DNA from 4 places in the Kitasatospora sp. NEAU-CNBT7 genome. Region 1 is predicted to be linked to each of the others. Evidence: riboswitches for the same ligand, from Rfam matches in the RefSeq annotation. Region 1 holds a riboswitch; each other region holds the start of a gene.
What was found. Region 1 has a riboswitch for cobalamin ahead of metE (5-methyltetrahydropteroyltriglutamate--homocysteine S-methyltransferase). Riboswitches for the same ligand answer to the same signal wherever they lie in the genome.

Region 1 (7,044 bases):
ATGCTCCCGGCCGGGCGGCACGTCCTGTCCGCCTACGCGGACCTGCTGCCCGCCGCCCCAGCGGGGACGCTCTTCGTCGACTGCTCCACCATCGACGTGGCGGACGCCCGGGCCGCGTACGCCTCGGCGGTGCAGGCCGGCCACCGGGCGGTGGACGCTCCGGTGTCCGGCGGCGTGGCCGGGGCCCGGGCCGCGAGCCTCACCTTCATGGTGGGAGCGGCGGAACCGGACTTCGGTGCGGCCCGGCCGGTGCTCGAGACGATGGGCCGCAAGGTCGTGCACTGCGGACCGTCGGGGGCCGGGCAGGCGGCGAAGATCTGCAACAACATGATCCTCGGCATCTCGATGATCGCGGTCAGCGAGGCGTTCGTGCTCGGCGAGAGCCTCGGGCTCAGCCACCAGGCGCTGTTCGACGTGGCGTCGACCGCCTCCGGGCAGTGCTGGGCGCTGACCAGCAACTGTCCGGTGCCCGGCCCGGTGCCGGCCAGCCCCGCCAACCGCGAGTACGCGGCGGGGTTCGCCGCGGCGCTGATGGCCAAGGACCTCGGACTGGCCGCGGGCGCGGCCGAGGCCTTCGGGCTACCGGTCGAGCTCGGCCGGCGGGCGGCCCGGCTCTACGCGGAGTTCGCCGAGGGACACGGCAGCGGCCTGGACTTCTCCGCGATCATCACCAGCATCAGGGAGGGCGTCAAGTGACCGGTTACGGGACGATCCTGGTCGAGCGCAAGGGCCGGGTCGGGCTGATCACGCTCGACCGGCCGAAGGCGCTGAACGCGCTCAACACCCAGCTGATGAACGAAGTCGTCGCCGCGGCAACGGAGTTCGACCGGGATCCGGAGATCGGCTGCCTGGTGGTCACCGGCTCGGAGCGGGCCTTCGCGGCCGGCGCCGACATCAAGGAGATGCAGTCGCTCGACTTCGCCGGCGCCTACCTCGGCGACTGGTTCGCCGCCTGGGACCGCTTCGGCGCTCTGCGCAAGCCGGTCGTGGCGGCCGTCGCGGGCTACGCGCTGGGCGGTGGCTGCGAGTTGGCGATGCTGTGCGACATCCTGCTGGCCGCCGACACCGCGAAGTTCGGCCAGCCGGAGATCAAGCTCGGCGTCATCCCGGGGATCGGCGGCTCGCAGCGGCTCACCCGGGCGGTCGGCAAGGCCAAGGCGATGGAGCTGTGCCTGACCGGCCGGATGATGGACGCGGAGGAGGCCGAGCGGGCCGGGCTGGTGTCCCGGATCGTCCCCGCCGCGGATCTGCTCGCCCAGGCGATGGCCACGGCCGACGCCGTCGCGGCGATGTCCGGACCGGCCGCCGTCATGATGAAGGAGAGCGTCAACCGCGCCTTCGAAACCACCCTCGCGGAGGGCGTGCGCTTCGAACGCCGGCTCTTCCACGCCACCTTCGCCACCGCCGACCAGAAGGAGGGCATGGCGGCCTTCGCCGAGAAGCGCCCGCCGTCGTTCACCCACCGCTGACCCGCCGCCGGGGTGGGGCCGTGCGGCGCCCGGGTTCCGACGGACGTCGCGACCTCGACGCGGCCCCCGACCTGCGGATCCCACCCCGACGGAGTCTCACCATGTGGGCGATCGGGTGACATTCGGACCGCGGGCCGGGGCAGTGGGCATAGGGTGAGCGGTGCAGCTGGTTCACCCCGTCCGCCAGGCGGGGTGTCGTAAGAGGGAACCCGGTGGGAATCCGGGACTGCCCCGCAGCGGTGAGTGGGAACGACCGCCGTCATACGCACTGGGCCCGGGAGGGTCTGGGAAGCGACGGCCAGTAGGTGTCCGCCCTGATACGGGCGGGTGTGCCCGCGAGTCCGAAGACCTGCCCGCTGCCCGTGCGCGACCATCGCGCGCGGACATCCGGTGACCTCGTGGGCGGGTCGGCGTACACAGCAGGCGGAGCCGTACCCGGTACGGGTGTCCGTCCGGCTCGTCGTACCTTCGCGCTCCCGTCCCTTCACCGGGTACTTGAGGAGCAAGACTCGCGAAGGAGAGTCCCTTGACAGCGAAGTCCGCAGCCGCGGCCACCCGCGCCACCGTGTACGGCTACCCCCGCCAGGGCCAGGGCCGGGAACTCAAGAAGGCGATCGAGGGGTACTGGAAGGGCACCGTCACCGCCGACGCCCTCCAGGACACCGCGGCCGCCCTGCGCCGGGCGAACTGGCAGCAGCTCGCCGACGCGGGCGTACGGGAGGTGCCCACCGGCGACTTCTCGCTCTACGACCACGTGCTGGACACCACCGTCGCCGTCGGCGCGATCCCGGCCCGCCACCGCGCGGCGGTCGACGCCGACCCGCTCGACGGCTACTTCGCCATGGCGCGCGGCACCCAGGACGTCGCGCCACTGGAGATGACCAAGTGGTTCGACACCAACTACCACTACCTGGTACCCGAACTCGGCCCCGACACCGCCTTCACCGCCGACTCCGCCAAGGCCGTCGCGGAGCTGCGCGAGGCGCTCGCTGCCGGCCACGACGCCCGCCCGGTGCTGGTCGGCCCGGTCACCTACCTGCTGCTCGCCAAGCCGGCCCCCGGCGTCGCCGCCGACTTCCGGCCGATCACCCTGCTGGACCGGCTGCTGCCCGTCTACGCCGACCTGCTCGCCGACCTGCGCGCGGCCGGCGCCACCTGGGTCCAGCTCGACGAGCCGGCCCTGGTGCAGGACCGCGCCCCGGCCGAGCTGAACGCCGCCGCCCGCGCCTACCGCGAGCTCGGAGCCCGCACCGACCGGCCGAAGCTGCTGGTCGCCAGCTACTTCGACCGACTCGGCGAGGCCCTGCCGGTGCTCGCCAAGGCCCCGGTCGAAGGACTGGCGCTGGATTTCACCGGACCGGCGGCCGGCAACCTGGACGACCTCGCCGCCGCCGGTGGACTGCCCGGCAAGCGCCTGGTCGCGGGCGTGGTCGACGGCCGCAACATCTGGATCAACGACCTGGAGAAGTCACTCGCCACCCTGGCCACCCTGCTCGGCCTCGCCGACACCGTCGACGTCGCCACCTCCTGCTCGCTGCTGCACGTCCCGATCGACGCCGATGCCGAGCGCGACATCGACCCGCAGATCCTGCGCTGGCTGGCCTTCGCCAGGCAGAAGGCGCAGGAGGTCGCACTCCTGGCCCGCGGCCTGCGCGAGGGCACCGGCGCGATCACCGCCGAACTCGCCGCGAACCGGGCCGACCTCGCCTCCCGCGCCACCTCCCCGATCACCCGTGACCCGGCGGTCCGCGCCCGGGTCGCCGCCACCACCGCCGAGGACGCCCGCCGCGCCCAGGCGTACCCGGAGCGCACCGAGGCCCAGCGGGCCCGGCTCCGGCTGCCGCTGCTGCCGACCACCACCATCGGCTCCTTCCCGCAGACCTCCGAACTGCGGCTCGCCCGGGCCGACCTGACGGCCGGCCGGATCGGCGCCGACGCCTACCGGGAGCGGATGGAGGCCGAGGTCCGCGAGGTGATCGCCTTCCAGGAGAAGGCCGGGCTGGACGTCCTGGTGCACGGCGAGCCCGAACGCAACGACATGGTCCAGTACTTCGCCGAACAGCTCACCGGCTACCTCGCCACCCGCCAGGGCTGGGTCCAGTCCTACGGCACCCGGTACGTGCGGCCGCCGGTACTGGCCGGGGACATCTCCCGCCCGCACCCCATGACCGTCGACTGGTTCCGCTACGCGCAGTCCCTGACCGACCGCCCGGTCAAGGGCATGCTCACCGGCCCGGTCACCATGCTCGCCTGGTCCTTCGTCCGCGACGACCAGCCGCTCGGCGACACCGCCCGCCAGGTCGCCCTCGCCCTGCGCGACGAGGTCGACGACCTGGAGGCCGCGGGGGCGGCCGTCGTCCAGGTCGACGAGCCCGCCCTGCGGGAGACGCTGCCGCTGCGCGCCGCGGACCGTCCGGCCTACCTCGACTGGGCCACCGAGTCGTTCCGCCTCGCCACCTCCGGAGTGCGGGCCGACACCCAGATCCACACCCACATGTGCTACGCCGAGTTCGGCGCCATCATGACCGCGATCGACGAGCTCGACGCGGACGTGATCTCGCTGGAGGCCACCCGTTCGCACATGGAGGTCGCCGGAGAGCTGGCCCGGGCCGGCTACCCGCGCGAGGTCGGCCCCGGTGTGTGGGACATCCACTCCCCGCGCGTGCCCGGTACCGACGAGGCCGTCGAACTGCTGCGGGCCGGGCTCGCCGCGATCCCCGCCGAGCGGCTGTGGGTCAACCCCGACTGCGGCCTGAAGACCCGCGGTTGGACCGAGACCCGGGCCTCGCTCGACAGCCTGGTCGGTGCCGCCCGCCGACTGCGGGAGGAACTCGCCGGCTGACGGCCGACGGGAGACCGCAGGGGGCGGGCGCGGGACACCTTCCACGCCCGCCCCCCTGCCCGAAGACCTCGCGCGAGGGCAGTGGGTACCCGGCGACCACGCCCGGTCATCTCCGGAGGACAGCGAGAGCCGGCCGGCCCGGGCCGCGAGGAGCGACAGGACAGCTGTGGCCGACCGACGGGCAACGGGCCTTCCAACTCGCCGTCCAGATCGCACTGTTGGAACACCGGCCGATACCCGGGCCCGGCCGGTGCGGGATGATGGGTGACATGACCGAGCCGATCGAGCCCGCTGTCCCGTTCTCGCCGATGGACGCCCTGGACACGGAGGGCCGGGGGAGCGCAGCCGCCGCCCGCGGACCCGCGGGCAGAACCCGGGCGCCGCTGTGGGCACTTGCCGGCTTCGCCGCCGGCGCGGCCGTGGTGGCCCTCACCTGGGCCGTGTCCGCCAGCGGCGTCACCCGGACCGCCCCCAGCACCGAGACGTTCGGCGTCGACGGCACGCTGACTCTCGGAAACGACGTGGTGGTAGCCGGAACGACCTGCGCGGGCCGGGCCCCGATGGACGACATCCGATGGGGAACGGACGTCACCGTGGTCGACGAGCACGGCACGGTCGTGGCCGTCAGCGCGCTCGGCGGGGCCACGCCCGAAGGAGACGGCGGCTGCCGGTTCACGGCCACGCTCAGCCTGCCGACGGGACCGACCTTCTACCGGGTCACCGTCGGGCGGCGGGACACCTTCGTCCTGACCGCAACGGAGGTGGAGAGCCGGCGCTTCGTGCGCGCGATCCGCTGAACAGGGGGAAGCGCCGACATGCGCGGGCGGTGTGCCCGCCGCGTGCAGGGCGCCTGGAGGTTCGGAACCGGGGCACCGGTGGGCGGCGGGCGGGTGGCATGATGTGGCGGCCATGATGACCGTCACCGTCGCCCCGGGGCCATCCCGCCGTACGGCCGCACTGGATGTGCGGCTGGTGCGGGCGTCGGCCTTCGCCACCGTGAGCGTGGCGCTGGCCGCGGCGGCGCACGGCGCCGCGGGCAGGGCGGCGGTGGGTCTGCCGCTGGTCGCGCTGGGCTGGCTGCTGGTCTGCGCCGCGGCTGCGGTGGCGGCCGGCCGCCGCCGGACCCTTCCGGCCATCACCGCGGGCGTGGCCGCCGGGCAGCTCGGCCTGCACCTGCTCTTCCGTACCGGGCACGCCATGGCCACGCCGCTCTCCACGCCTGCCTCGATGCCGGGCATGCCCGGGATGCCTGGGATGCCGGCGGGGGCCCACCGGCCGGGCGGCCGGGCGGGATCCGGTCCGGTGCCGTCGGCCGGGGCCGGGGCCCACGCCGGGCATGTGCACCACGCGGTCGCCGCCGTGCACGGCGGCGTTCTCGGCCTCTCACCCGGCATGCTGGCCGGCCATGCCGCCGCTGCGCTCGCCACCGGCTGGCTGCTGCACCGGGTCGAGGTGGCGCTGTGGCGGCTGCTCGACCTCGCGCGGACGGTCCGGGCCGCCGCCCGCCACTGGAGCCGGCGCGCCCGGCGCACCCTGGCCGTCCTCATCGGCACGGCCGTCCCGCCGCCGGTGGCTGTCCCACGCACGTGGCCCGGCCGTGACGCCGTCCCGCGGCACCGCCGGTCGGCGCTGCTGCGCCACAGCCTGGTCCGCCGGGGACCGCCCGGGGTCGTCACCGCCTAGGCACGGACGGACGGAGTTGCCGCTCCGCCCGATGCCTTCGCGTTGCCAAAGGCGGCCGCACCCCGTTCCGGGGCGGCCGCCGGACACCCCGTCAGCGTTCCCGCACCGCGCCCCGCCGGCGTGCCGACCTGCCCGGTCGGTGCGCGGCCGCGCGGTGCCGATCTCCCGGATGGAGACCACACCCATGCGTTCCACCCTCTCCCGCCGTCTGGCCGCCGCGTCGCTGCTGGCCGGTGCGGCCCTGCTCGCCTCGGCGGTTCCCGCGTCCGCGCACGTCACCGTGCAGCCGGGCACCGCCGCCCAGGGCGCGTACACCGCCGTCGCCTTCCGTGTCCCGGACGAGAGCGACACCGCGTCCACCACGAAGCTGGAGGTGACCCTGCCCGCCGACCACCCGGTGGCCTCGGTCGCGACCCGGCCGCTGCCCGGCTGGACCGCCACCGCGGAGAAGACCAAGCTCGCCACGCCGCTGAAGACCGACGACGGCGACGAGATCACCGAGGCGGTCTCGAAGATCACCTGGACGGCCGACGCGAACGCGAAGATCGCGCCCGGCCAGTTCCAGGACTTCGCGCTCTCGCTCGGCCCGCTGCCCAGCGACACCGACAAGCTCGTGTTCAAGGCCCTGCAGACCTACGACGACGGCACCGTGGTCCGCTGGATCGAGGAGGGCAAGGACGGCCAGCCCGAACCCGAGCACCCCGCGCCCGTCCTGACCCTCACCAAGGCCGCGGCCGAAAGCGACACCCACGGCATGACCGCGACCACCGGGGGCCAGGCCGCCCCGCCGGCCGCCGCGCGCGCCACCTCCTCCGACAACGCCGCGCGCACCCTCGGCGTCGTGGGCATCGCGGTCGGCGTGGTCGGGGCCGCGCTCGGCGTCCTCGGCCTGCGCCGACGCAACGAGGGCCCGCAGGCCTGACCGTCCCGGAAGCGCCGCGACCCGGCCGGACCGTCCGGCCGGGCCGCGGCCGTCCCCGCGACCGCCGTGGCCGGGGTGGTGCTCACCCGTCGTCCGGCACCGGGTGACGGTACGACTAGTTCACCCGG
Region 2 (7,044 bases), on a different contig from region 1:
AGGCCCAGGCCCGGGCGCTCGGCCGCTGGTGGGCCGAGCTGCCGCCGGACGACCGGCCGCGCAGCGTCTGGTGCTCGCCGTACCTGCGCACCACCGAGACCACCCGGATCGCGCTCGCCCAGGCCGGCGGCCTCGGCGCGGTGCCGGTCACCACCGAGGTGCGGCAGGACGAACGGCTGCGCGACCGCGAGCTGGGCGTGCTGGAGATGCTCACCAAGGCCGCCATCGACAAGGAGCACCCCGCCGAGGCCGCCCGCCGCCGCCGGATGGGCGAGCTGCACTACCGGCCCCCGGGCGGCGAGTCCTGGCTGGACGTGGCCCTGCGGATGCGCAGCCTGCTGGCCGACCTGACCCGGGAGGAGGACGGCCGGCCGGTACTGGTGGTCGCCCACGACTGCACCGTGCTGATGCTGCGCTACATCCTCGACCGCCTCACCGAGCAGCAGCTGCTCGCCCTGGAGCCGGTCCGCAACTGCTCGGCCAGCCGCTGGCGGGCCGAGCACGGCCGGCTGGTCCCGGCCGGCTGGAACGACACCGGCCACCTGGACCGGGCACCCGACCGGCCCGCCGACTGAACCGCGTGCCGGTCCGGCGGTCCCGGCCGGGTGCGCGGGCGGCCGCGCGCCGGTCCGACGCGCCGGTCCGACGGGGGCCCGGAGAAGGCCGCGAGGGGTCAGCGGAGGCTCTCGGCCCGCTGCTGCGCCGGCGTCCCGCCGAACGCCCGCCGGTAGGCCTGCGGGGTGGTGCCGAGCCGGCGGCCGAAGTGGTGGCGCAGGGTGGCCGCGTTGCCGAAGCCGCAGCGCGCCGCGACCGCGTCCACCGGCTCGCCGGTGGCCTCCAGCAGGCGCTGGGCCAGCAGCACCCGCTGGCCGGTCAGCCAGCGGTGCGGGGTGGTGCCGGTCTCCTGCTGGAAGCGGCGGGCGAAGGTGCGCGGCGACATGTGGGCGCGGGCGGCCAGCTGCTCCACGGTGAGCTCGCGGTCCAGGTGGTGGCGCAGCCACTCCAGCAGGCCGCCCAGCGACTCGCCGTCCTCGGCCGGCAGCGGGCGGGCGACGAACTGCGCCTGGCCGCCCTCGCGGTGCGGGGCGACCACCATCCGGCGGGCGATCCCGCGGGCCACCTCGGGCCCCTGGAGCTTGCGGACCAGGTGCAGGCAGGCGTCGATGCCGGAGGCGGTGCCGGCCGCGGTGATCACCGGGTCCTCGTCGACGTACAACACGTCGGGCTCGACCGTGGTGAGCGGGAAGCGTGCGGCGAGCAGGTCGGAGTGGCGCCAGTGGGTGGTGCAGCGGCGGCCGTCGAGCAGGCCGGCCGCGCCGAGCAGGAACGTGCCGTTGCAGATCGACAGCACCCGGGCGCCGCGCGCCACGGCGGCCCGCAGGGCCTCGATCAGCGGGGCCGGGTAGTCGTCCCGGATGCCGGTGGCGGCGGCGATCACCAGGTCCGCGCCGGCGATCCGCTCCACGCCGTGCGGGACGTCGACGCTGAAGCCGGCGTGGGTGCGCAGCGGTCCCGGGCGGGCCGAGGCCAGTGCGAAGTCGTAGACCGGCAGGCCGTCGTCGCTGCGGTCGAGGCCGAAGACCTCGCAGGCGACGCCCAGTTCGAAGGGGTGGATCTCCTCCAGCACCACGGTGACGACGTTGGTCAGCATGGCCCCAGGATGCCGGTGGCAGCTTTTCGAGGCAAGTGGTCTTTTCTGCCACTCGTGGCCGGGTCCGGCCGTCGCGAGAGTGGAGCGCATGGACTCTTCGGCACTCATGGGCGTACTCGCCCCGGCCGCCGCGGTCGGGGCCTTCGGCCTGCTCGGCCTGCTGGCCGGCCGCGACCTGGAACGCACCTCCCGGCACGGCCGGGACAACTGGCACCGCCCCGGCGGCTACCCGGCCGACCCCGGCCGGCCGGACCGGCTGCACGGCGCCGCGGCCGGAGCGGGCACCCCGACCGCCGCCGCCCCGCCGCCGGCCGCCCAGCCCCCGACCACCCCGCCGCCGGCCGGCCCGGCCTTCGCCACCCGGCTCGCCACCACCCTGGCCGCCGCCGCCGATCGGGGCCCCGGCAGACTGGTGGCATGGACACCGCCCCCGACCTCGTCATCCGCCGGGCCCTCCCCGAGGACCTGGACGCCGCCGGAGCCCTCTCGGTCGAGGTCTACGTCGGCGAGGGCTACAGCCGCCCGGACGGGCCCTATCCCGAGCTCCTGCGGGACACCCGGCGCCGCGCCGAGGAGGCCGAGCTCCTCGTCGCCGTCGACCCGGCCGGCGGAGCCGTGCTCGGCAGTGTGACCTTCGCCCCGGGCGGCAACCCGTGGGCCGACATCGCGGCGCCGCACGAGGGCGAGATCCGGATGCTGGCGGTGGCCCGGGCGGCCCGCGGCCGGGGCGCCGGGAGCGCGCTGGTGCGGGCCGCGATGGCGCGCAGCCGGGAGCTGGGGCTGACCGGGATGGCGTTCTCGACCCGCCCGGCGATGACCGCGGCCCACCGCGTCTACGAACGGCTGGGGTTCCGGCGGAGCCCCGAGCGGGACTGGGAGCCGGCCCCCGGCATTGATGTGATCGTCTATTCGATCACATTCTGACGGCTCACCCCGTGGCGCAACGCAGTCGAGCGACCACGACACGCGGCACTACATCTGGTGGCGCATCCTGACCCCGCCCACAACATGTATGCTCGCTCTCGCTGTCGACGCAGGGGAACCCGGTGGGAGTCCGGGACTGCCCCGCAACGGTGAGCGGGCTTCGCAACACCCTGACCCGCGAGTCCGAGACCTGCCGACGGCGTGCCACACGGCTTCCCCGCAGATGCCTTGCAGCACCGCAGTACTTGTCCGGGCCTCGCGGGTGGGCCGGGGTGGGACCACGCACGCCTGGTGATTCGGCGTGCCGCTCCGCCCTGCCTGAAACGGTCCGGCCGATCTCGTCCGCCGCCGCCACAGGAGAGAGTGCGCCTTGACCGTCGCCGCCTCAGTCGCCCTGCCGTCCCAGGGTTCCTCCCCCAGCCTCCGGCCGGGTGGTGCCACCACCGCCGCCGACGCTGATCCCGGTGCCGCGCTGCTGCGCCTGCTCACCGACCGCAGCGTCGACCTTCCCCAGGTGGACCCCGGCCACGTCGCCGCCGCCGCGCTGCGCGGCCGCCACGCCGGCTCCGACTTCGCGGAGCTGCGTGGACTGGCCGTGGAGGCCGCCGCGTCGATGATCGCCGAGGACCCGCAGTACTCCAAGCTCGCCGCCCGGCTGCTGGCGCTGGAGATCTCGGACGAGGCCGTCGGCCAGGGCGCCGTGTCGTTCTCCGCCTCGATCGCCGTCGGCCACACCGAGGGCCTGATCGGCGACACCACCGCGGACTTCGTGGCGAAGCACGCGGACGCCTTCGACGCCCTGATCGACGAGCGCGGCGACGACCGCTTCGAGTACTTCGGCCTGCGCACCGTGCAGTCCCGCTACCTGCTGCGGCACCCGATCACCCGCAAGGTGATCGAGACCCCGCAGCACTTCCTGCTCCGGGTGGCGGCGGGCCTCGCCGTGGGCGACGGCGAGCGGGCGGTGCGCGAGGTCGCGGAGCTGTACGCGCTGATGAGCGCGCTCTCCTACCTGCCGTCCTCGCCGACCCTGTTCAACTCCGGCACCAAGCACCCGCAGATGTCCAGCTGCTACCTGCTGGACTCGCCGCTGGACAACCTGGACTCGATCTACTCGCGCTACGCGCAGATCGCCCGGCTGTCCAAGCACGCCGGCGGCATCGGCCTGTCCTACAGCCGGATCCGCTCGCGCGGCAGCCTGATCCGGGGCACCAACGGCCAGTCCAACGGCATCGTGCCGTTCCTGCGCACCCTGGACTCCTCGGTCGCCGCGGTCAACCAGGGCGGCCGGCGCAAGGGCGCCGCCTGCGTCTACCTGGAGACCTGGCACGCCGACATCGAGGAGTTCCTGGAGCTGCGCGACAACACCGGCGAGGAGGCCCGCCGGACGCACAACCTGAACCTGGCGCACTGGATCCCGGACGAGTTCATGCGCCGGGTGAACGCCGACGCCGACTGGTCGCTGTTCTCCCCGGCCGACGTGCCCGAGCTGGTCGACCTGTGGGGCGCCGACTTCGACGAGGCGTACCTGAAGGCCGAGCAGGCCGGCAAGGCCGTGCGCACCATCCCCGCGCAGACCCTGTACGCCCGGATGATGCGCACCCTGGCGCAGACCGGCAACGGCTGGATGACCTTCAAGGACGCCTCCAACCGCGCCGCCAACCAGACCGCGCTGCCCGGCCGCACGGTGCACTCCTCCAACCTGTGCACCGAGATCCTGGAGGTCACCGACGACTCCGAGACCGCGGTCTGCAACCTGGGCTCGGTCAACCTCGGTGCCCACGTCGCCGACGGCGCCACGGCCGGGGACCTGCTCGGCGCGATGGACTGGGACCGGCTGGACGCCACCGTGCGCACCGCCGTGACCTTCCTGGACCGGGTCATCGACATCAACTTCTACCCGACCCCCGAGGCCGGGAACTCCAACTCTCGCTGGCGCCCGGTGGGCCTGGGCGTGATGGGCCTGCAGGACGTCTTCTTCAAGCTGCGGATCGACTTCGACTCGGCCGAGGCCAAGCAGCTGTCGACGCTGATCGCCGAGCGCATCATGCTGACCGCCTACGAGCGCTCCAGCGAACTGGCCGAGGAGTTCGGGCAGCACAGCGCGTACGGCGAGACCCGCGCCGCCCGCGGCCAGCTGCACATCGACCACTTCGACGCGGCCCCGCAGTGGACCGCCCGCTGGGACGCGCTGCGCGCCAAGATCGCCGTCACCGGCCTGCGCAACTCGCTGCTGCTGGCCATCGCGCCGACCGCCACCATCGCCTCGATCGCCGGCGTGTACGAGTGCATCGAGCCGCAGGTCTCCAACCTGTTCAAGCGCGAGACGCTGTCCGGCGAGTTCCTCCAGGTCAACCCGTACCTGGTGCGTGAGCTCAAGGAGCTCGGCGTCTGGGACCAGCAGACCCGCGACTCGCTGCGCGAGTCCAACGGCTCGGTCCAGGAGCTGGGCTGGCTGCCCGCCGAGGTGCGCTCGCTGTACCGGACCGCCTGGGAGCTGCCGCAGCGCGCGCTGATCGACCTGGCCGCCGCCCGGCAGCCGTACATCGACCAGAGCCAGTCGCTGAACCTCTTCATGGCGGCGCCGACCATCGGCAAGCTCTCCTCGATGTACGCCTACGCGTGGAAGGTCGGTCTGAAGACCACCTACTACCTGCGTTCGCGCCCGGCCACCCGGATCGCCCAGGCCGCGTCCGGCGCCGCCCGCACCGCCGCCCCGGTGCCGGTGCCCACCCCGACCCTGACCCCGGAGGAGGAGGCGGCCCTCGCCTGCTCCCTGGAGAACCCCGAGTCCTGCGAGGCCTGCCAGTGAGTTCCGCCGATCGCGACAAGATGCTGCTCGACCCCGGCTTCGAGCTGACGCTGCGTCCGATGCGCTACCCGTCGTTCTACGACCGGTACCGGGACGCGATCAAGAACACCTGGACCGTGGAGGAGGTGGACCTGCACTCCGACGTCGCCGACCTCGCCAAGCTGAGCGAGGGCGAGCGGCACATGATCGGCCGGCTGGTCGCCTTCTTCGCCACCGGTGACTCGATCGTCGCCAACAACGTGGTGCTGAGCCTCTACAAGCACATCAACTCGCCCGAGGCCCGGCTCTACCTGTCCCGGCAGCTGTTCGAGGAGGCCGTGCACGTCCAGTTCTACCTGACGCTGCTCGACACCTACCTGCCCGATCCCGAGGACCGGGCGGCGGCCTTCGCCGCGGTGGAGAACATCCCCTCCATCCACCAGAAGGCGCAGTTCTGCTTCAAGTACATGAACGCCGTCGACCACCTGGACTCGCTGCAGTCCAAGGACGACCGCCGCGCGTTCCTGCTGAACCTGATCTGCTTCGCGGCCTGCGTCGAGGGCCTGTTCTTCTACGGCGCCTTCGCGTACGTGTACTGGTTCCGCAGCCGCGGTCTGCTGCACGGCCTGGCCACCGGCACCAACTGGGTGTTCCGGGACGAGTCCATGCACATGGACTTCGCCTTCTCGGTGGTGGACACCGTGCGCGAGGAGGAGCCCGACCTCTTCGACGACGAGATGGCCAAGCAGGTCACCGAGATGCTGGAGGAGGCCGTCGAGGCCGAGCTCCAGTTCGCCCGTGACCTGTGCGGCGAGGGCCTGCCCGGGATGAACACCGAGTCGATGCGGGAGTACCTGCAGGCCGTCGCCGACCAGCGGCTCGCCCGGCTCGGCATGCCGGTGCGCTACGGCTCCAGCAACCCGTTCGGGTTCATGGAGCTGCAGAACGTGCAGGAGCTGACCAACTTCTTCGAGCGCCGGGTCTCGGCGTACCAGGTCGCGGTCGAGGGCTCGGTCGCCTTCGACGACGACTTCTAGGCCGCCCCGGGAACCCGGTTCCCGGCCGCCCGCCACCGCCGCCCCGTCGTGCATGACGACGGGGCGGCGGTGCTGTTGCGGCCCGGTCACCGGCGGCCTTCGGATTCGAACAATGCGCTAGCCTCTTCGGGTGTCTCACACCTCACCCGTACCGACCCTTGAGGCGCACCCTCAGCCGGGTCCCCCGCCCGGCCCCGCCGTCGCCGCGGCGACGCCCGCGAAACCTCGTCTCGGCTGGCTCGACGCCTTGCGCGGGCTGGCGGCGCTGACCATCGTGGTCCAGCACTTCAGCCAGTTCCTGCTGCCCGGACTGTTCGCCCGCACCAGCCACTGGCTCGATCTGGGCTCCTACGGCGTCTTCCTGTTCTTCCTGGTGAGCGGCTACATCGTGCCCGCCTCGCTGGAGCGGCGGGGCAGCGTCCGCGGCTTCTGGGTCAGCCGGCTGTTCCGGATCTACCCGCTGTGCCTGGCCGTGGTCGCCGCCGGCGTCCTCGTCTGGAAGCTGGACGCGTACCGCACCCTCTCCCCGGTCAACGGGTTCTCCACGGCGCATCCGGCCATCGCCGCGCTGGGCAACCTGACGATGCTGCACGACTTCCTGGGCATGGGCGGCACGCTGTTCGTGATGTGGACGCTCTCCT
Region 3 (7,044 bases), on a different contig from region 1:
GCTGCTCCAGCCGGGCCGCGCCGACCTCCACCGAGGAGGTCGGCGGCAGCACCAGCTCGGCGGCCGCGCCACGGAAGGTGATCATGCCGATCTTGTCCCGCCGCTGGTAGGCGTCCATCAGCAGGGAGAGCACGGCGCCCTTGACGGCGGTCATCCGCTGCCGGGCCGCCATCGACCCGGAGGCGTCCACCACGAACAGCACCAGGTTGGACTCCCGGCCGCGGCGCACCTGCTCCCGGAAGTCGTCCTTGTGCAGCACCAGCGCCCGGGACGCCCGGCCGCGCGCCGCCTGGTGCGGCGCGGCGGCCTGCAGGGTCGCGGCCAGGTGCAGCCGGCTGAGCCGGCCCTGCGGGCGGCGGGCCCGGATGGTGTGCCCGCTGTCGGTCTCGGCGGGGGAGCGGCGCCCCTGGGCACCCCGGCCGGTCCCCGGCACCTTGAACAGCCTGGTCCGGTAGGGCTCGCCGGCGGCCACCGGGGTGGACTCCCGGCCGCCGCCCGCGGGCGCCTGCGGGGGCGGCACCGGGCCGGCCGGCTCGTCCGCGGGCCCGGAGGCGGCGCTGCCGTCCTGCGGCGGGCCGGCGGGCTCGGGCAGCCCGCCGCCGTCCGGACCGCCGCCGTCGGGGCCGTCACCGTCACCGTCGCCGTCCGGGCCGCCGTCCGGCGCCGGGCCCTGCGGGTCCTCGGGCTGTTCCGGCTCCTCGGGCTGTTCGGCGTGGTCCGCCAGGGTGCGGTCCAGCTGCTCCTCGTCCAGCCCGGGCGCGTCGAACGGGTTGCGCCGGCGCCGGTGCGGCAGGGCCAGCTGCGCGGCCTTGCGGACGTCCTCCTCCCGGACCTCGGTCCGGCCGTCCCAGGCGGCCAGCGCGACGGCGGTGCGCGCCATCACGATGTCCGCCCGCAGGCCGTCCACCTCGAAGGCGGCGCAGACCGCGGTGATCTGACGCAGCGCCGCATCGCCCAGCTCCACCTCGGGCAGCAGCGCGCGGGCGGCGGAGATCCGTCCGGCCAGCTCCCGCTCCTCGTCCGCGAACCGGACGGCGAAGGCCGCCGGATCGGCGTCGTACGCGAGCCGCCGCCGCACCACCTCGGCCCGCTCGGCCGCGTCCCGGGTGGCGGCGATCTCCACCGTCAGGCCGAACCGGTCGAGCAGCTGCGGACGCAGCTCGCCCTCCTCCGGGTTCATCGTCCCGACCAGCAGGAACCGTGCGGCGTGCCGGACCGACACGCCCTCCCGCTCGACGTACGAACGGCCCATCGCGGCGGCGTCCAGCAGCAGGTCCACCAGGTGGTCCTGGAGCAGGTTCACCTCGTCGATGTACAGCACCCCGCGGTGCGCCTTGGCCAGCAGCCCGGGCTCGTACGCCTTGACGCCCTCGGCCAGCGCCCGCTCCAGGTCCAGCGAACCGACGATCCGGTCCTCCGAGACGCCGACCGGCAGCTCCACCAGGTGCGCCGGGCGCAGCGCGGTGCCCGGCAGGCCGTGCGGCGCGTCCGGGCACTGCGGGTCCACGGCCGCCGGGTCGCAGGCGAACCGGCAGCCGTCCACGGTCGCGATCGACGGCAGCAGTCCGGCCAGCGCCCGCACCATCGTCGACTTGGCGGTGCCCTTCTCGCCGCGCACCAGCACCCCGCCGACCGCCGGGGAGACGGCGTTGAGCAGCAGCCCGAGCCGCAGGTCGGCCATGCCGACGATCGCGGTGAACGGGTATCGGACGTCACTCATCTCTCGTGCCACTCTCCAGACTTGTCACGGTGCCGCGGTTCAGGGTGCAGAGGTTCAGGGGGAAGCGGTCGACGGCGCGGTTCACGGCGCCCCGGGCGGGACGAACGGCAGGCTGCCCGCGGCGGGCACCCCGTTCTCGATCAGCTTCCACAGCGCGTCGGTGTCGGCATGCTCCTCGATCAGGTCCCCCAGCCGGTCCAGCCGCTCCTCGCGGGCGGCGGCGAACGAGGTGCCAGGCGCGGGAACGAAGGCCCGCCCCGCCAGCGCCGCCACCTCGCGCAGCAGCGCGCGCCGGAACCCGTCGTTCTCCAGCACCCCGTGCCAGGTGGTGCCCCAGACCGGGCCCACCCGGCAGCCGTCCAGCGCCCGCCCGTGCCCGTCGGTGACGAACGCCTCGCCGCCCTCCACCTCGGCCACCCCGTGGTGGATCTCGTACCCCTCGACCGGTTCCCCGAACGCCACGCCGACCGGCCGGGCCAGCACCTTCTCGGCGCCGAACACCACCCGGGCGGGCAGCAGCCCGAGCGCGGCGACCGTACCGGCCCCGGACTCCACCTCGTCGGTGATCTCCCGGGTCAGCATCTGGAACCCGCCGCACACCCCGAGCACCGGCAGCCCGGCCGCGACCCGCGCCCGGACCGGGGCCTCCAGTCCGCGCTCGCGCAGCCACGCCAGGTCGGCGACGGTCGACCGGGTACCGGGCAGCACCACCAGATCGGCGTCGGCCAGCTCCTCCGGCCGGGTCGCCCAGCGCACCAGCACCCCAGGCTCCTGGGCCAGCGCATCCAGGTCGGTGAAGTTCGACAGCCGCGGGAAGCGCAGCACGGCGACCCGCAGCACATCCGCGCCGACCGGCCCGCTCGCCGCGCCCTGCGCCACCACGGTGGTCAGGTCCAGCGAGTCCTCGGCGTCCAGCCACAGCCCGGACAGCATCGGCAGCGTGCCCAGCACCGGACGGCCGGTCAGCTCGCGCAGCATCGCCAGCCCGGGCTCCAGCAGCCGGGCGTCGCCGCGGAACTTGTTGACGAACCAGCCCGCCACGTGCCGCTGGTCCTCGGCGGACAGCAGCGCCAGCGTCCCGTACATCGCCGCGAACACCCCGCCGCGGTCGATGTCCCCGACCACCACGGTCGGCAGCCCGGCGGCGGTGGCCAGGCCCATGTTGGCGATGTCCCGGTCGCGCAGATTGATCTCGGCGGGCGACCCGGCGCCCTCGCACACCACCACCTCGTACCGGCTGCGCAGATCCGCCAGGCACGCCAGCGCCCGTTCCAGCAGGACGGGCTTGCGGTCGCGGTAGTCCAGGGCGCCGACCTCGGCGACGGCCCGGCCGAGCAGCACGACCTGGCTACGGCCGTTGGCCCCGGGCTTGAGCAGCACGGGGTTCATCGCCGCCTCCGGCTCCACCCGGGCGGCGGCCGCCTGCATCGCCTGGGCCCGGCCGATCTCGGCACCGTCGGCGGTCACGAACGAGTTCAGCGACATGTTCTGCGCCTTGAACGGAGCCACCCGCACCCCCTGCCGGGCCAGCCACCGGCAGATTCCCGCCGTCACCACACTCTTCCCGGCATCCGACGTCGTCCCGGCCACCAGCAGCGCCTCAGCCACGCCCACACCACTCCTCGGTCGACATCGGATCCCCGACCCGCCCACCGGCGGTACGGGGGTGCGCCTCTTCGGGGGCGCGGGGAACTGCGCGCTGCGGGAGGTGCGGCGCGGTGCTCTGTGTCCTCGTGTCCTGGAGGTGCGCGTTTTCGGGGGCGCGGGGAACTGCGCGCTGCGGGAGGTGCGGCGCGGTGCCTTCCGGATTCGCGCAGTTCCCCGCGCCCCTGGGGGTTGCCCCGTTCCGTGTAGTGGCGCCCCTGGGGGTTGGCCGGTTCGCCCGGTTCCGTGCGGTGGTGCCTGCGGGGGTCATCGGGTGTCCCGGGGGTGGCGGCGGGTCAGGGTCCAGGCGGTGCGGGCGAGGACGGTGGTGGCCAGGGCGAGGGCGCCGACGCGGCGGGAGAGGAGGCAGGCCCGTTCGATGTCGTCGGCCGCCACCGGCCGGAGCTCCGCACCGAGCACCGGCCGGTGCTCGACCCGCGTCCCGTAGTGCAGCGTGCCCCCGAGCCGTACGCCGAGGGCGCCCGCGAACGCCGACTCGGCCTGGCCCGCGTTGGGGCTGGGGTGGGCGGAGCCGTCCCGTCGCCAGACCTGCCAGGCGGTCCGCGGGTGCGGCGCCGCGGCGACGGTCAGCAGCGCGGTCAGCCGGGCGCCGGGCCAGCCGGCCACGTCGTCCAGCCGGGCGGAGGCCCAGCCGAAGCGCCGGTGGCGGGCCGAGCGGTGCCCGACCATGGCGTCGAGGGTGTTGACGGCCCGGAAGGCGAGCAGCCCGGGCGTCCCGGCGAGGGCGCCCCAGGTGAGGGCGTTGACCACCGCGTCGGCGGTGTTCTCGGCCACCGATTCGACCACCGCGCGGGCGAGTTGCTGCTCGTCCAGGGCGCTGGGGTCGCGGCCGCACAGGTGCGGCAGCCGTTCCCGGGCCGCCGTCAGGTCGCCGGCCCGGAGGGAGGCGGCGATGGTGCGGGCCTCGCGGGTGAGGGAGGTGCCGCCGAGGACGGTCCAGGTGGCGGCGGCGGCCAGCGCGGTGCGGCCGGCGGCCGAACGCCCCAGCGTGCGTTCGGTGAGGACCGCGCCGGCCGCGACGGTGCCCACGCAGGCGGCGGTGTACGCGGCGCCGACGGCCCGGTGGTCGCGCCAGACGGCCCGTTCCAGCCGGCCGGCGGCCGAGCCGAACAGGGCGACCGGGTGCCCGCGCCGGGGGTCGCCGTACCGGGCGTCGGCCAGGTAGCCGGCGACGACGCCCAGCAGCCAGGGCAGGGCGGGGGTCAGTCGGCGCACGGCGCGGTGGGCGTGGCCCGGTCCTGGGCAGCCTGCATGGCTAGGTGTCCTCACTCAGGGTCCGCGCCCTGGATCGACGAACGGTGGTGAGAGTCTCCTGGCTCCCGGCCGGGCGACCGCCCGCCGCTGCGGGGGCGCCGACCGGTGACAGTGGCGGGACCGCGCCGGACTCGCACCGGCTTCCTCTGCTTGCCTCCGTATGGCGCAAGGATCCCATCACGGGCTTCGTCCGGGAGTCAACAAGACCGCCGGAGGGCTTGATCACACGTCATCACCCCAGCTCACCGGGCCCGTGACCGGGGCCCGCGGCCGGGCCGCGGCACCCAGCCCGGGTCGGCGACCGCCGGCGACCGGGGTGCCGGCCGGCCCGCGTTCCCGGGCATCCCGTACGGAGCGGGCCCCCGCGGCGTCAGCCGTCTCTACCTCCGAGTAGCCGGGCGCCTGCGGGGCGGGCGGTTGTCGATTCGACCAGTCCACTGTGGATCTGTCCAACGGGGCTTCGTGCGTTCAGCGGCTACAGGGGGCGGCGGCCCCGGCCCTAGCTTCGGTCCCATGCGACGAAGACAGCCCGCCCCCACCCCGGTGCCGTTCTCCCCGGCGGCCGCCCGGGCCCACCGCGCCGGTCTCGGTCTGACGCCGGACCAGGTGGCCGAGGGGATGGCCGCCCACGGGGTACGGCTGCTGCCGGCCCATGTGATCGGGTGGGAGAGCGGTGCCATCCGGCCCTCCGAGGAGGAGTTCATCGCGTTGGCCCGCGCCCTGTGGTGTCCGCCGGCGCAGCTGATGGGTGCCCGCCCGGCGAGCCTGCGGGACTTCCGGGTGGCCCGAGAGCTCGGCCAGGAGCAGGCGGCCCGGCAGATCGGGGTCACCCCGCAGGCCTATCTGAAGGCGGAGCTGACCGGCCGCTGGGCCGGTGACGCGGAGCAGACCAGGGCGCTGGCCCGGGTGCTCGGGCTCGGGCTGCGCACCCTGGTGTGGATCACCGGTCACCAGGACGACCTCGACCAGCGGCTGCGCCAGGTGGTGCAGGGCCGGTGGCAGGGCCAGCTGAAGCCGGTGGCCCGCCTGGTGCCGGTGGATCAGGAGGTGCTGGCGCTGGTGCTGGCCGAGCTGCAGGGCGAGTACCAGGTGCCGATGCACTGGGGTGCGGCCTCCCCGGCCGCCGAGGAGCAGCCGCGGCAGCTGCCGACGCCGCGGTTCTGGGAACTGCTGTCCCGGCACCGCACCGAACTCCCGATCTGAGGCGTGCCGCCCCGGCCCGCGGCCCCTCGAACGGCCCCGCCCGGTGGCCCGGGCCGGGGCCGGACGGTGGACTGGGAGCGCATCGATTTCGGTCCGCGATCAGCACACCGGGGAGCACAATGCGCTGGCAAACCGCCGCCGTCGTGGCAGCCGCCGTCGTCGGGACCGGGACCGCGGTCCTGCTGCTCGGCCGCAAGGTCTCCGACCGGGTGCTGAAGCCCGCCGACGGCGGTGGCGGCACCTCCCTGCGGGTGCACGCGCTCGGGCCCGGCCAGGTCACGCTGACCCGGACCACCGCCTCGGTCCGGCCCGGCCGGTACGCCCTGGAGTGGGCGGACGGCGGTCACGCCGTGGTCGGCGACGTGCTGCGCACCGACGTGCAGACCGTCACCCGGCGCCTGGAGCGGGCCGACGGCGGCACCCTCACCGCCGGCACCGAGGTCCGGATGACCCCCCGGGTCTTCGTCGGTGACCCACTCACCGCGCTGGGCATCGAGTACGTCGACTCCTCCGTGAACGCGGAGATCGGCGAGCTGCCCGCCTGGTACGTCCCCGCGGTCCGCGGGACCTGGGTGATCCTGGTGCACGGTCCGGGCGCCGACCGCAGCCAGGTGCTGCCGGTGCTGCCGCTGCTGCGTTCGCTGCGGGTGCCGACGCTCACCGTCACGTACCGCGGTGACGAGGGCGCGCCGCCCTCGCCGGACGGCCTCGGGCACTTCGGCGAGACGGAGTGGCGCGACGTGGACGCGGCGGTCCACACGGCGCTGGCCTCCGGCGCGGGCCGGGTGGTGCTGTACGGCTGGTCGCTCGGGGCGACGATCGCGATGCAGACGGCGGTCCGCTCGGACTGGCGCGGGTCGGTGGCCGGGCTGGTGCTGGACTCCCCGGTGCTGGACTGGCCGGCCACCGCCCGGCGGGGTGCGGCGCGCTCCGGGGCACCGGCCGCGGTGGCCGAACTGGGTGCCCTGGCGGCCCAGGGACGCTCCGGCGTCGACCTGGCCGATTTCGCACGCCTCGCGGACGGCCGGGACCTCCAGGTGCCGGTCCTGCTGATGCACAGCCGCTCCGACGAGATCGCCCCGTGGGCGGCCGCCGAACGGCTCGCCGGTCGCCGGGAACAGCTGGTCAGCCTGTACGCGGTGCCGGGCGCCGAGCACGCCGCGCTGTGGAACGCCGACCCGGACCGCTATCTGGAGCACCTG
Region 4 (7,044 bases), on a different contig from region 1:
AGCGCGGGGTGGACCGCCGCCGCCAGGTAGGCGATCACCGACAGTAGGTGGTGCCGCCCGGCCAGGTGCGCCCGCTCGTGGGCGAACAGCACGTCCTGCTCGGCCGGACCGAGCACACCGAGCATCCCGGTCGTGACCACGACCCGCCCTTCGCGGCCACGGAACGCGGGCAGCGCGAACGCCTCCGGATCCGCACTGTGGACCACCAGCAGATCGCCGTCCGGGACCGCGCCCCGGACCGAGGTCCAGGCCCGCTCGAGCAGGCGCCGGTGCTCGAACCAGCGCCGCAGCAGCACCGCCGCCTGCACGACGAGCACCACGCCCGCCACGGCGGACACCGGCAGCACCAGCGGCCAGGCAGCCGCCACCGTGTGCAGCGGGATCCGCTCCAGCCGCGCCAGGAACGGCACATGGAACAGGCCGACCAGGGCCGCGACCGTACCTCCGGCGAGCAGCGCCCCGGCGCCCGCGAGCACCGCGGACGCCTGCCGGGGCGGGAGCAGCCCGGCCAGCCGGCGCACGGCCGGCGCCGCGCACCAGGGGAGGGCGAGGGCGAGCCCGACGGGCACCAGGGCGAGGATCACCGGTCGTCCCCGGCGTCCAGCAGCAGGCGGCGCAGCAGGTCCTCGTCGTCCTCGGAGAGCGAGGACACGAAGCGCTTCAGCACCAGGTCGCGCTGCGGCTCGCGCTCGAGTTCCCGGCGCATCCGGCCCGCGGCCAGCCCGGCCGCGTCGTCGGCCGGCGAGTACGCGAATCCCCGCCCGGAGCGGGTCCGCACCACCGTCCCCTTCTCGCAGAGCCGGGTCAGGATGGTCGTCACCGTGGTCCGCGCCAGGCCCCGGCCGATCGCGGCGTTCACCTCCACCGGGGTCAGCGGCCCGGAGGCCGACCACAGGACCGCCAGGACCTCGGCGACGAGCTCGCCGTGCGGGCGTCTCTCCCCGGCCTCGTCCACCGTCACACTCCCGTTCTCCACTCGCATCCGGCACCTCGGCCCGGTCTGCACCTCAAGGTCGATTCATCATCGCACTGCCCGGGAGGGGCCGGTCGGGGTGGCCGGGGCGACGTTCAGGGGCATGTTGTTCGCAGGTGCAAGTGATACGCAATAGTGTGGGTTCGGCATGACCGTCACCGTTGAAAGGAACTGTGTCCTGATGGGCGCGTACTCACTTCCCGATCTGCCGTACGACTACTCCGCGCTCGAGGCGGCGATGACCGCCGAGATCCTGGAGCTGCACCACTCGAAGCACCACGCGGCGTACGTCAAGGGCGCCAACGACACCCTGGAGCAGCTGGCCGAGGCCCGTGACAAGGAGCAGTTCGGCGGCCTGGTGGGCCTGCAGAAGACGCTGGCGTTCCACCTGTCGGGCCATGTGCTGCACTCGCTGTTCTGGGAGAACCTCTCCCCGGACGGCGGCGACCGCCCCGATGGTGAGCTGGGCACCGCGATCGAGGAGCACTTCGGCGGCTTCGAGGCGTTCCGCAAGCAGCTCACCACCGCCACCGTCGGTGTCCAGGGCTCGGGTTGGGGCATCCTGTCCTGGGAGCCGCTGGGCCGGCGCCTGATCGTCGAGCAGGTCTACGACCACCACGGCAACGTCGGCCAGGGCACCACCCCGCTGCTGGCCTTCGACGCCTGGGAGCACGCCTACTACCTGCAGTACAAGAACGTCCGCCCGGACTACGTCACCAAGCTCTGGGACGTCGTCAACTGGAACGACGTCGCCACCCGCTTCGCCGCCGCCAAGAACGCCTGACGGACCGTACGCCGGGGCGCCCGCTCGCACCGGGCGCCCCGGCGCCGGGGCGCCGCCCCGCGGGGCGGCCCCGGGCGTCAGGGCCGGAAGGCGGCCTCGGTCTGGGCGGTGTCCTCGGTGCCGCGGTAGTAGACGATCTTCCCGTCGCGGAAGGTGAAGCGGTGGTGCAGGTCCATCGCCAGGACCCGGCCGCTGGCCCGGTGTTCGGCCCGCATCCGCACCACGCTCAGCACGTCGCTGTCGTTCGCGGCGAAGGACAGCGGGGTGAACTCCTGCACCGCCATGGTCGAACCGAACTGCTCGAAGAAGTCCGCCACTTCGGCCTTCCCGTGGCGGACGCCGTACCACGGCGCCGCGGTCGACGTGGTCTCCGAGGCCCAGTCGACCTCGTCGTCCAGTCTGGCCAGGATCCCCGGCAGGTCGCCGCTGCCGAAGGCCTCGTAGACCGACCTGATCGTCTCGATCATGCTCTGCTCGTTCACCGGACACCTCGCCTCGGTCGGGGCCGCCACCGTCTCGTTCCATGCTAGGAGCGAGGGCGTGCCCACCGCCTTTCGGCGCCGGTCGTGCCGCGCGGCGGCCGGGGGCGTAGCGTCCGGGCCCTGCCCGCCGGTTCTGATCTGCGGTGACGACCGTAGAGTGGCCTGCGCAGCTGGTTCGCCCTGTCCGCCAGGCAGGCGCGTCGCAAGAGGGAACCCGGTGGGAATCCGGGGCTGCCCCGCAGCGGTGAGCGGGAACGACCGCCGTCATACGCACTGGGCCCGTACCGGGCCCGGGAAGCGACGGCCAGTAGGTGTCCGCCCTTCACAGGGCGGGCGCGCCCGCGAGTCCGAAGACCTGCCGCTGCCCGTGGACCGCAGTGGTCCGCGGTCTCACCGGACCCCGAGGGCGGGTCGGCGGCGGGGAGGGACGGCGATCCCGTACCTCCTGCTCCTTCGCGCCCCGGGGCTCACGAACTCGCGAAGGAGAGTTCCGTGAAGCAGACCTACCGCCGGCGCGCCACCAGGGCCGCGACCGCCGCCGTGCCGACGAGCCGCGGGGTGGTGGCGCCGTGACGATGCCCCCTGCCGTCTCCCGGACGCCGACCGACTCGGCGGTCACCCTCGCGCACATCATGAGCGAGCACGACACCAACCTCTACGGGACGGTGCACGGCGGCGTCGTGATGAAGCTGATCGACGACGCCGCGGCCGCCGCCGCCGGCCGGCACGCCGGCGTGCCCGCGGTCACCGTCTCGGTGGAGGAGATGTCCTTCCTCGCGCCGGTCCGGGCCGGTGACCTCCTGACGGTCCGTGCCCGGGTCGACCACGCCGGCCGGACCTCGATGGACGTCTCGGTGGTGGTGACGGCGGAACGCTGGAACCTCACCGGACCGGTGACCAGGGTGGCGACGGCCCAGCTGGTCTTCGTCGCCGTCGACGCGGACGGGCAGCCGCACCGGGTACCGGTCCTGCTGCCGGAGGGCGCCGCCGAACAGCGCCGCGAACGGCTGGCCCGCGAGCGCCGCGCCCGGCGGATGCGCAACGCCGCCGACTGACCCGCCGCCTCCGGAACGGAGGGACCCGGTGGCCGCCCCCGGCGGCCCCGGGTGCCGGGCCCGGACCGCCGGCCACCGCCAGCGCCGCGCCGGGTCGATATCCTGGCCCGCGCGCAGTCGGATGATCATGGAGGAAGCATGGCGAAGTTCAGAGTGACGGTCTGTCTCCCCCCGGCCGCCGTGGACCATCCCGCCTCCGCCATCGCGGCGGCGATGCGCCCCTTCGACCAGAACGTCGACCCGGCCACCGGGGAAGAGGGATACAACCCGCAGGGCGAATGGGACGGGTGGCAGATATCCGGCCAGGACAACCTGGTCGTCCGGCCCGAGTACGCCGGGGACGCCCGGCTCGTCCACCGGCCGGCCCGGCCGAACGACGAGCCCCGTCCGCAGGGGTCGCTGCGCTGCGACGGCGGGCCGCGCGGCCTGCTCGACCTGGCGGGCATGCGTGCGATCAGCGCGGCGGACGCGGCGGCCACCTGGGCCGTGTGGGCCCGCTTCTCCGCCGAGCACCCGCCTGCCGAGCCGCTGTCGGCGTTCCGCGCGCGCCACGGCGCCGCCCCCGGCGTCCACTCGCCCGAGGCGGACCGGGCCAGGCGCGAGCACCTCGCCCAGCCCCTGGTCCAGGCGCTCGCCCAGTACGCGGTCGAGGGCGGCGACCGGCACTACCCCAACAGCTACCTGTCCCAGGACCCCGTTGCTCTCTTCGCCTGCGGCGAGCACGACTTCGTCGAGCGTGCGGCGGCCACGGCCGTGCCCACGTACGCACTGCTGACCCTCGACGGGCAGTGGGCCGACCCCTGGAACCTGCGCTCCCTCGGCAGTCCCCGCCCGGAGGAGTCCGAGCCGGAGGCGTACTGGCGGCTCGCCGACGCCTACCTGCGCGCACTGCCCGAGGACGCGCTGATCGTCCAACTCCTCTGCCACTGCTGACCGGACACCCGGGCGCAGGGCCGTCGCTACGGCTTCGGGAGCGCCGGTTCGTCGCGGGCGGCGTCCGCGGCGGGGGCGTCGGTGCGGATGGCGGGGCCGCGGGGCGGCGGCGGGACGGCACCGAGTTCGTCCAGCATCTCCCGGGTGAAGCCGAAGTAGTACGTGGCCAGCAGGCCGGTGGTGTATCCGGTCGCCAGGCCCGCGGCGTAGACGGCCGCGCTCACCAGGAAGCCGCGTGAGCCGGTCAGCAGGGGGAACAGCGCCCAGCCGGACGGGCCGATGGCGGTCGCGCCGACGGTGGCACCGAGCTGCCCCAGCAGCCCGACGACGGCCCCGCCGCACGCCCCGCCCAGACAGGCCGTGACGAACGGGCGCCCCAGCGGGAGCGACACCCCGTAGATCAGCGGCTCGCCTACGCCGAGCAGGGCCGCCGGGAGCGCGGACCTGATGGTCGCCCTGACCGACGCGTTGCCCCGTAGCCGCAGGAAGACGGCGACGGCGCAGCCGACCTGCCCGGCCCCGGCCATCGCGAGGATCGGCAGCAGCTCGGTGGACCCGTGCTGCTGGATCAGCGTGGTGTGGATCGGGATCAGCGCCTGGTGCAGGCCGAACATCACCAGGGGGAGGAACAGCCCACCGAGCAGCAGCCCCGCCAGCGCACCACCGTGGGCCAGCAGCCAGGTGGCGAGCTCGCCGATCGCCGAGGAGACCTCTCCCGCCACGAACATCAGGCCGAACAGCGTCACCAGGCCGGTGACCAGCACGGTGACGGTCGGGGTGAGCAGGACGTCGAGGCCGTCGGGCATCACCCGCCGGGTCCACCGTTCGACCTGCACCGCCAGCAGCGCGGCGGCGAGCGCCCCGATCACCCCGCCCCGGCCCGGTACGAGCTGGTGGCCGAGGACCTCCACCTTGGAGACCCCCGCGTACACGATCACACTGGCCACGGCGCCGCCCAGCACCGGTGTGCCGCCGAACTCCTTCGCGGTGGTGTAGCCGACGAAGACCGTGAGCAGGGACATGAACCCCGCCGAGATCGCGGTGAGGGCAGGCACCAGCGCGGGGGCCCAACCCAGGTTGACGAGCGCGCCGTTGACGGCGGCCACGATGCCGCAACCGATCAGCGCGGGGATCAGCGGCACGAAGACGCTCGCGATCCGGCCGAGCACCCGCCGGACCGGCGCCGCCCGCCCGGCGCCGGCCTGCGCCCTGATCGCCGCGCCCCGCCGGGCCAGCTCCCCGGCGCCGACGGGGGGCGGGGCAGCGGGGGCACCGGGGGTATCGGGGGTATCGGGGCGCCCGTGGTCCCGCCGCCCGTCGGGCAGGGCCCCGTCGGGCAGGCCTCCGTCGAGCAGAGCCCGCAGCTCGGGGGTCACGCGGGAGACGACGCCCGGGCCGAGCACGATCTGATAGGTGTCGTCCTCCACCACGCCCAGCACCGCGGGAAGCGCGCGGAGCCCCTCCTCGTCCACCAGGGACCGGTCACGCAGGCCGAGCCGCAGCCGGGTCATGCAGTGGGCGACGGAGTGGACGTTGGCGGCGCCCCCGACCAGCGGGAGGACGGCCTCGGCGGTGGCACGGTGCTTGTCGTCGGACATGATCACCAGAATGGCGCGCCCGGCCGCGCCGTCGGCGCTGCGCCGGGCCCGTGCCGCGGTCGTGTCGCGGGCCCGGTGTTCCTGGGGAGTCGGCGGGCCCCGGCGTCGGCGTCCGGGGTTCACCCGCCCGGCGCAGCCGCCTCACCGCCGGTGTCGACGCGTACCTCCCGGACCTCTGCGTCCGGGACCCCTGCGTCCCGGACCCGTACCTCCTGGAGGAGGCCCCAGGTGAAGTCGGCGGTGCACGGGCGCGGCCGCCCGCTCGCGTCGGGTGCGGTGAGGTCGAGCTGCCACCGGGTCGGTGCACTGCCCTCGCGCGGTACGGCGGGCGGGAAGGCCGCCGCGACGTCCGAGACGACGCAGCTCCACGGGGTCAGGTCCGCGAGCGAGCGCAGCGTCGGCGCCGGGACCCCCGGCGCGCGGACCAGCCACTCGTTCCACGGCGGGGCCCCCGCGCCGGCCGGTCCGAGCAGGATCTCGAAGCGCAGACCGGGCCAGAGCGGGAGTTCCCACTGCTGCGCCGTGCAGTCGAGGTCGCCGATCCGGCGGGGGAGGACCGCCTCGGGTGGGCCGAGGACCGCGGCGTAGCGGCGGGCGCCGTGCGGGAAGCGGCTCGAGCGGATCATCGCCTGCCAGCGCTTGTTCGCCTCCCGGAGGTCGCCACGGGCCGCTCCGAGCCGGTGCACCGCCTGCTCCACCAGCTCCGGGTGGAAGTCGGCCATCCGGCGCAGCAGCACCAGCTGGAACTCGGTGGTCGCGAAGCCGTTGATCGCCATGACCGCAGACTAGGCCCGGACGGGCGACGAGTATGTCTCTCCGGGGCGCTGGCAGGTGGGGCACAGCTCGTGGCGGCCGTCCGGGGTGATCACGGTTCCCCAGCCGCGGCAGTCGGCGCAGTGGCGGGCCAGGTCGATGTCGGCGTGCGGGGCGGGAGCGTGGGGGTGGGCTCCGTGGGTCATGGGTGATGTTCCTCGGTAGAGCGGTATCACGTGGGGTCGATGTCGCGAGGTGCGCGGCGCTGGGTGGCCGGGCACGGGTTCTCCTGCGGCGGGTGAGCCTGTGGAGGTCTGCCGGTGATCGAAGCCCGGCAGGGGATGAGCGGTCCGGACCGGCACCGTGGGTACGGTGCCGCCGGCCGGAGGGGCGGGACATCAGCGGCCCGCTGCCCAGTGTGCACGAAATCCGTAGCGGATCCAGGTCACCCTCGGTGGGTAGAGCG

Region 2: another riboswitch for cobalamin. It lies ahead of AC2TEW_RS12735 (ribonucleoside-diphosphate reductase subunit alpha); the one in region 1 lies ahead of metE (5-methyltetrahydropteroyltriglutamate--homocysteine S-methyltransferase).
Region 3: another riboswitch for cobalamin. It lies ahead of AC2TEW_RS34140 (cobalamin biosynthesis protein); the one in region 1 lies ahead of metE (5-methyltetrahydropteroyltriglutamate--homocysteine S-methyltransferase).
Region 4: another riboswitch for cobalamin. It lies ahead of AC2TEW_RS05995 (acyl-CoA thioesterase); the one in region 1 lies ahead of metE (5-methyltetrahydropteroyltriglutamate--homocysteine S-methyltransferase).

What each region holds. Positions count from the first base shown of each region.
Region 1 is NZ_JBXQQB010000018.1:17,181-24,224, reverse strand. It holds gene mmsB (3-hydroxyisobutyrate dehydrogenase) at 1-696, shown strand, start outside; gene AC2TEW_RS22805 (enoyl-CoA hydratase) at 693-1,469, shown strand; cobalamin riboswitch at 1,620-1,840, shown strand; gene metE (5-methyltetrahydropteroyltriglutamate--homocysteine S-methyltransferase) at 1,996-4,311, shown strand; gene AC2TEW_RS22795 (hypothetical protein) at 4,581-5,108, shown strand; gene AC2TEW_RS22790 (hypothetical protein) at 5,221-5,994, shown strand; gene AC2TEW_RS22785 (YcnI family copper-binding membrane protein) at 6,179-6,916, shown strand.
Region 2 is NZ_JBXQQB010000007.1:243,657-250,700, forward strand. It holds gene AC2TEW_RS12720 (histidine phosphatase family protein) at 1-575, shown strand, start outside; gene AC2TEW_RS12725 (helix-turn-helix domain-containing protein) at 674-1,651, opposite strand; gene AC2TEW_RS12730 (GNAT family N-acetyltransferase) at 2,069-2,575, shown strand; cobalamin riboswitch at 2,658-2,787, shown strand; gene AC2TEW_RS12735 (ribonucleoside-diphosphate reductase subunit alpha) at 3,048-5,387, shown strand; gene AC2TEW_RS12740 (ribonucleotide-diphosphate reductase subunit beta) at 5,408-6,403, shown strand; gene AC2TEW_RS12745 (acyltransferase family protein) at 6,534-7,044, shown strand, end outside.
Region 3 is NZ_JBXQQB010000041.1:43,423-50,466, reverse strand. It holds gene AC2TEW_RS34150 (putative cobaltochelatase) at 1-1,720, opposite strand, end outside; gene AC2TEW_RS34145 (cobyric acid synthase) at 1,802-3,328, opposite strand; gene AC2TEW_RS34140 (cobalamin biosynthesis protein) at 3,632-4,600, opposite strand; cobalamin riboswitch at 4,669-4,812, opposite strand; gene AC2TEW_RS34135 (helix-turn-helix domain-containing protein) at 5,153-5,842, shown strand; gene AC2TEW_RS34130 (alpha/beta hydrolase) at 5,962-7,044, shown strand, end outside.
Region 4 is NZ_JBXQQB010000003.1:232,390-239,433, forward strand. It holds gene AC2TEW_RS05975 (M48 family metalloprotease) at 1-584, opposite strand, end outside; gene AC2TEW_RS05980 (BlaI/MecI/CopY family transcriptional regulator) at 581-982, opposite strand; gene AC2TEW_RS05985 (superoxide dismutase) at 1,155-1,757, shown strand; gene AC2TEW_RS05990 (nuclear transport factor 2 family protein) at 1,835-2,239, opposite strand; cobalamin riboswitch at 2,393-2,616, shown strand; gene AC2TEW_RS05995 (acyl-CoA thioesterase) at 2,815-3,294, shown strand; gene AC2TEW_RS06000 (hypothetical protein) at 3,433-4,227, shown strand; gene AC2TEW_RS06005 (PTS transporter subunit EIIC) at 4,254-5,825, opposite strand; gene AC2TEW_RS06010 (hypothetical protein) at 5,945-6,601, opposite strand; gene AC2TEW_RS06015 (hypothetical protein) at 6,611-6,784, opposite strand.